3 regions of the Arthrobacter sp. Y3225116 genome follow, and region 3 is predicted to be linked to each of the others. Evidence: riboswitches for the same ligand, from Rfam matches in the RefSeq annotation. Region 3 holds a riboswitch; each other region holds the start of a gene.
What was found. A riboswitch is a leader RNA that binds a small molecule or an ion and turns the genes downstream of it on or off. The one in region 3 is predicted to bind S-adenosylmethionine.
Positions count from the first base shown of each region.

Region 1 (2,258 bases), on a different contig from region 3:
TTCGGGCCGTACTTGCGGCCGCGCTCGTACCAGGGGCTGGAGGGCAGGCCGAGGTACGCGACGGAGGCAACGTCGTCGTGCTCTTCCAGGAATTCGGCCACCTTCTGCGCGTTGGCCACATGCCGCTCCACGCGCAGGCTCAGCGTCTCCAGCCCCTGGGCAATCAGGAACGCATTGAACGGCGAGATGGCGGACCCCAGGTCGCGCAGCAACTGCACCCGGGCCTTGAGGATGTAGGCCAGGTTGGCTCCCAAAGCGCCGTTGACGCCGAGGTCGCGGGCGAAGACCAGCCCGTTGTAGGTGTCGTCCGGCGTGTTGAACCCGGGGAACTTCTCCGGGTTGGCGGCGAAATCAAACGTTCCGGCGTCAACGATCACGCCGCCGATCGCCGTCCCGTGGCCGCCGAGGTACTTGGTGGCCGAGTGGAGCACGATGTCGGCCCCCCACTCGATCGGGCGGATCAGGTACGGGGTAGACAAGGTGTTGTCCACGATCAGCGGCACGCCGTTTTCGTGGGCGATGGCGCTGACCGACTCCAGGTCCAGTACGTCCTGGCGCGGGTTGGAGACGACCTCGCCGAAGAACGCCTTGGTATTCGGCTTGACGGCATCGCGCCACTGCTGCAGGTTGTCCGGATCCTCGACGAAGGTGACCTCGATGCCGAACTTGGGCAGCGTGGTGCGCAACAGGTTGTAAGTGCCGCCGTACAGGCTGGGGCTGGCCACGATGTGGTCGCCGGCCTCGGCCAGGTTGAGGATGGAGAACGTCGACGCGGCCTGGCCCGAAGCAAGCAGCAGGGCGCCGACACCGCCCTCCAGGTTGGCGATCCGGGTCTCGACCGCTTCCTGGGTGGGATTGCCGATCCTGGTGTAGATGGGCGCCAGTTCGGACAGGGCGAACCGGTCGGCCGCGCTCTGCGCGCTCGGGAACACAAACGAGGTGGTCTGGTAGATCGGCAGTGCGCGGGCGCCCGTGGCGGCATCCGGCTCCTGCCCTGCGTGGATTTGACGGGTTTCAAAGGACCAATCGGCATTGGACATGGTGCAACTCCTTCACTGGAAGGGGCCATCCGGGATCCGGCCGTGCCGGCATGTCTGTCCCGGGTGTGACCCGCGCTTGCGCACCGCCTTGTGGCGGCTGCCTGGTCTTCACCCGGGGCACCCCACCGCGGTTGGAGGGTTGCCGGCCAGCAAACCGGGGTTTTGCGCTGGCACTCATGACCTGCCTCCAGTCTCCGCAGACAAGCCGGCGGCCGCAACAATATGACACCTTATGACCGACCGGCCCCCGCCGCCCGTGTGTCCGCCCGCCCGCCCGGCCGCTTTGCCTGGCTGGATGTCGCCGAGGGGAATCAGTGTCAGGAATACGGGCCGCCGCACGAGCCGCAAGCTGAGTGACTTAGGTCACCCTAAGTCGAGAGCGGGTTCACAAAGTGCCAAGATAATGCCATGCGCTTCGACCATGTTTCTTATGCTGCTGAACCCGACGGTCTGGCTGCCACCTCAGAGCGGATCGCCAAAGCCCTGGGCATCGACGCCGTCAAGGGCGGGGTTCACCCCCGCTTCGGCACCCGCAATATGATCTTCCCCCTCACCGACCACCATTACCTGGAGGTGGTGGAGGTGCTCGACCACCCCGCTTCCGACAAAGCCCCCTTCGGCCAGGCCGTGCGGGCGCGGTCGGAAGCCGGCGGAGGCTGGATGGGCTGGTGCGTGGCGGTCGACGACCTGACCCCGTTCGAAGAACGGCTGGGCCGCCACGCGGTTCCCGGCAACCGCAAGTTCCCGGATGGGCAGGAACTGAGCTGGCAGCAGATCGGGATCAAGGGCCTCATCGCCGACCCGCAGGTGCCCTACATGCTGCGCTGGGATGACGGCACCGAACCGCTGCACCCGTCCAACGCCCGCCCCGCCACGGTCAAGCTGATCGGCCTGACCATCGCCGGTTCTTCCGAGCGGGTGGCGGATTGGCTGGGCACCCCGGTCGACGGCCTGCTGGACGACGTCAAGGTCGCCTGGACGGCACCGAACGGTACGCCTGGCATCCTGTCCGTCCGCTTCGAAACCGCCAACGGGATCGTCGAACTGTAAGTCTTTGCGGCATCGCTCCGTTTCGGGCGTCCGCTCACTTTATAGAAGGAGCAGACGCCCGAAACGGAGCTTTTGAGTGGTCAAGCCCTCCAGATCGTCCTGCAGGGCCAAGGTTTTCCACATGGCTCGTCCCACCGTGTCCGACCGGCACCAGGTCGCCGAGGCTGG
Region 1 is NZ_JBNHGL010000069.1:2,714-4,971, reverse strand. It holds gene AC5RV2_RS08735 (bifunctional o-acetylhomoserine/o-acetylserine sulfhydrylase) at 1-1,040, opposite strand, end outside; SAM riboswitch class IV at 1,108-1,222, opposite strand; gene AC5RV2_RS08730 (VOC family protein) at 1,449-2,090, shown strand.
Region 1: linked by a shared signal. The riboswitch ahead of AC5RV2_RS08735 (bifunctional o-acetylhomoserine/o-acetylserine sulfhydrylase) and the one ahead of AC5RV2_RS09300 (LLM class flavin-dependent oxidoreductase) in region 3 are both predicted to bind S-adenosylmethionine.

Region 2 (2,258 bases), on a different contig from region 3:
TCGAACCGCTGCTGCCGTTCTGCGGACCGGGGCACCGCGTACACCGCTTCCAGCGCCTGCAGCTTGGCCGCAAACACCGGGTCGCGGTCCAGGATGCCGGCGTCCAGGTTCGCCTCGTGGAAGTTGTTGGCCAGCGGGACGCCGCTGGCTTCGGGCACGTCCTCGACCCGCAGGTACAGCGGGTTGACGAACCGGCGCGTGGAGGGCAGGTAGGGCGAGGGCTCAACCGGCGGTTTCGGCTGGGCCGCGTGCAGCGGGTTGATCAGGACGAACCCCGCGCCCTTCGCGGCAGCCGTTTCGGCGAGGCTGGCCAGGTCATGGAGGTCGCCGATGCCCCAGGAGGACCGCGAGCGCACGGAGTACAGCTGTGCCATCAACCCCCACGTCCGGGGCAGGCGGTCGGCGGTGGTCAGGCGCCGCGGGGTGACCACGAGGGCGCACCGTGCCTGGCTGTCGGCCGGTTCCGGGGCCGCGCCGGTTCCGGGCTCCAGCGCCTCCGTCCGGTCTGCGGCCGCGTCGGTTCCGGACTCCATCGCCTCGGACCGTTCCGCGACTTCCAGCGTGTGCCAGCCCAGCGGGATGTCGGCCGGCACCACCGCCGTGAAACGAACAGGCGGAGCATCTTCCGACTCCTCCCGCCCGCCGGCCAGCACCTCGACGTCGCGCCGGGAGCCGTCCTCCAGCAGGATCCGGACCCGCGGACGGACGCCGGGCCGCGCATTGACCGGAACCTCGGTGGCGGTGCCTTGGCGGACGACGACGGCGGGCGGCAGCGTGCGCTGCACCGGTGCCAGTTCAGCGGCTCGGAGGGAAGCCGTCACATCATCGTCGGTGGCACAGGGGACGCCCAGCGCGGTGAGGACGGAAACCAGCGTTGCCTCACTGACTGTTTTCTCGCCCCCGTCCCAGCCATGGAAGGTAATGCCAACGCCATGTTTCCCCGCGAGGCGCTGCAGCGCCGAAAGTTCAGCCATAGATCCAATCTACGGTGAACTGTCCGGACCCGTGAACGTCCGTCCTGGGCCGGGACGGCGAAGATCGTGGCCCGACGCGCGGCGAGCACCGCCGTCGTGCCGGGCAACCGCAAGCCAGGGGCAACCGCAAGGCGCCCACCCCAAGTCCGAAGGCGCCCAACCCCGGACGCAACGCGGCTCAACATTTTTTGGCGCCGCGGCGGTTGGTTGCGAGAATGGACGGGACCATCCCGAGCGGTTGAGAGATCTGGCTCTTTGACACCGCAGCAACCATCCGGACGCCACCGGAAAGGTGCTACCGCCAGAAGCGATGGAGAGAGCGCAAGCAATCTTTGATCCGGACGGTGCCTGCCCGGTGCCGCCAGGACCGTCATTGCCCGGGAACCCAAGTTTTGAAGGAGCAAGCGCCTGATGGCTGAACGCACATTCGGTTTCCGCACCCGCGCCCTGCACGCCGGCGGCACGCCCGACGCCGAGCACGGTGCAAGAGCCGTACCGATCTACCAGAGCACCTCGTTCGTGTTCAAGGACACCGACGACGCCGCGAACCTCTTCGCGCTGCAGAAGTACGGCAACATCTACTCCCGCATCGGCAACCCCACGGTCGCCGCGTTCGAGGAGCGCATCGCCTCGCTCGAGGGCGGCATCGGCGCGGTGGCCACGTCGTCGGGCATGGCCGCCGAGTTCATCACCTTCGCGGCCCTGGCCGGGTCGGGCGACCACATCGTGGCCTCGTCCAAGCTCTACGGCGGCACCATCACCCAGCTGGACGTGACGCTGCGCCGGTTCGGGGTGGAGACCACCTTCGTCGACTCCAACGACCCGGCCGACTTCGCCGCGGCCATCGGGGAGAACACCAAGGCCGTCTACACGGAGATCGTGGCCAACCCGTCCGGCGACATCGCGGACCTCGCCGGCCTGGCCGCGGTGGCGCACGACGCCGGGATCCCCCTGGTCGTGGACGCCACCTTGAGCACGCCCTACCTGATCCGCCCGATCGAGCACGGCGCGGACATCGTGATCCACTCCGCCACCAAGTTCCTGGGCGGCCACGGCACCACCCTGGGCGGCGTCGTCGTCGAATCCGGCCGTTTCAACTGGGGCAACGGCAAGTTCCCGCAGATGACCGAACCGGTGCCCAGCTACGGCAACGTGTCCTGGTGGGGCAACTTCGGCGAGTACGGCTTCCTCACCAAGCTCCGGTCCGAGCAGCTGCGCGACATCGGCCCGTCACTGTCCGCGCAGTCCGCGTTCCAGCTGCTGCAGGGCGTGGAAACGCTGGCG
Region 2 is NZ_JBNHGL010000048.1:11,861-14,118, reverse strand. It holds gene malQ (4-alpha-glucanotransferase) at 1-974, opposite strand, end outside; SAM riboswitch class I at 1,197-1,291, shown strand; gene AC5RV2_RS07130 (O-acetylhomoserine aminocarboxypropyltransferase/cysteine synthase family protein) at 1,386-2,258, shown strand, end outside.
Region 2: linked by a shared signal. The riboswitch ahead of AC5RV2_RS07130 (O-acetylhomoserine aminocarboxypropyltransferase/cysteine synthase family protein) and the one ahead of AC5RV2_RS09300 (LLM class flavin-dependent oxidoreductase) in region 3 are both predicted to bind S-adenosylmethionine.

Region 3 (2,258 bases):
AAACCGACGGTTTGAGGGCGCCAGCTGACTCCTCGATGAGGGCGGCTGCGGGGGAGAGGACCAGCGACGGTTCCGGTGCCGAAGAGTCGCAGGTAGGGTGGCGCCATGGCACACCAAAATGACCCCGAGGCCGTCTACCGGCTGCTGAGCACGCCGGGCCGCTGGGCCGTCGTCGGCCTGTCCACGAACCCGCACCGGGTGGCCATGCGCATCTCCCGGTACCTGATGGACCAACTGGACATGGAAGTCGTCCCCGTCAACCTGCAGGGCGACGACGTCCTCGGCCTGACCGGTTACCAAAAGCTCGGGGACATTCCCGGCGAGATCGACGTGGTGGACTGCTTCGTGAACTCCCAGAAGGTCGGCCCGGTGGTGGACCAGGCCATCGAAATCGGTGCCAAGGCGGTGTGGCTCCAGCTGGGCGTCGTCGACGAAGCCGCGGCGGAACGGGCCAAGGCGGCCGGTCTGGACGTCGTCATGGATACCTGCCCGGCGATCGAGGCCCCGCGCCTCGGCCTTTAGGTCGGGTGAGCTCGGTGCCCGCCCGACGCGGCCCGCCCGCACGATGAGGCGCCCGTAACATTACGCCCCGGAAGGTCACGGCCTGTCACGTGGTTCCCTGCGCCGGATCGGCCCCGGCATACTCGACTCCGAGATCAAGAGTCCCAACGACAAGCTCTGGCTGGTTGGGCGGCAACCCTCTCCCGTAGCGGGGTGCCCCAGATGAGGATCCGGCCGCGCACAACACCGTGCCCGGCAAGTACGGCCCCCTCCGGGCTGCGCCCCAACCGTGACGGTTGCCGCGCCGCAGCTCCGGCGGGAGCCCCGCCGAGAGGAGCCACACCGGCGTCGTAATTCTTACCCCGCGTGACGCAGGACATTTCCCTTCCGGCACCCCAAGGTGTCCAATGGGAGACGTACCCATCCAGAGCGGCCGAGAGACCTGGCTTGTTGACGCCGCAGCAACCCCCTCCCTGAGGAAGGTGCTACCGCCAGGACCGATGGAGAAGCTCGATCTCTCGTTGGTCTTCCGTTGGCAGCCGCATGCCCGACGGAGGGCCGGCGCGGGCTCTTCTCATCAGAAAAGGAGCCTGACATGACCGTGAACAACCCGCAGCCCAACCCCCGGCGCCAGATTCGTTTCAACGCCTTCGACATGAACTGCGTGGGCCACCAGTCGCCCGGACTATGGCGCCACCCGCAGGACAAGTCCGCCACCTACAACACCATCGGCTACTGGACCCATCTGGCCAAGGTGCTGGAAAAGGGCCTCTTCGACGGCCTGTTCATCGCCGACGTGCTCGGCACCTACGACGTGTTCGGCTCGTCCAACGAGACGACGCTGCGCGCCGGCACCCAGGTCCCGGTGAACGATCCGTTCATGCTGGTCTCGGCGATGGCCGCGGTGACCGAGAACCTCGGCTTCGGCGTCACCGCCGGCACCGCCTACGAGCACCCCTACCCGTTCGCCCGTCGCCTGGCCACGCTGGACCACCTGACCAACGGGCGGGTCGGCTGGAACGTGGTCACCGGTTACCTGCCCTCGGCGGCGCGCAACATGGGCCAGGAAGACCAGCTGGAGCACGACGAGCGGTACAACCACGCGGACGAATACCTCGAGGTCATCTACAAGCTGCTCGAGGGCTCGTGGGAGGACGACGCCGTGGTCAAGGACGCGGAGACCGGCGTCTTCACCGACCCGTCCAAGGTCCACGAGATCCGGCACGAGGGCAAGTACTTCAAGGTTCCCGGCATCGCCATTACCGAGCCGAGCCCGCAGCGCACCCCGGTCATCTTCCAGGCCGGCGCCTCCAAGCGCGGCACCGAGTTCGCCGCCGAGAACGCCGAGGCGGTGTTCGTGACCTGCCCCACCAAGGAGATGCTCGCCGCATCCGTGAAGAAGATCCGCGACGCCGTGGAAGCTGCCGGGCGCGACCGCTACGACGTGCGCATCTACGCGATGCAGACCGTGGTGACCGGACCGGACACCGCCGCCGCGCAGGCCAAATTCGAGGACTACAAGTCCTACGCGGACATTAACGGCGCGCTGGCGCTGATCTCCGGCTGGATGGGCATTGACCTCTCCACCTACGGCCCGGACGACGTGATCGGCGGGAACGTGAAGTCCAATGCCATCCAGTCCTCGGTGGAGACGTTCCAAAAGGCGTCCGGCGACAGCGGCAAGCCGTGGACCATCCGCCAGCTGGCCGAATGGGTCGGCGTCGGCGGTTTCGGCCCGATCACCGTCGGCTCCGGCG
Region 3 is NZ_JBNHGL010000077.1:3,353-5,610, forward strand. It holds gene AC5RV2_RS09295 (CoA-binding protein) at 106-522, shown strand; SAM riboswitch class IV at 655-769, shown strand; SAM riboswitch class I at 919-1,008, shown strand; gene AC5RV2_RS09300 (LLM class flavin-dependent oxidoreductase) at 1,097-2,258, shown strand, end outside.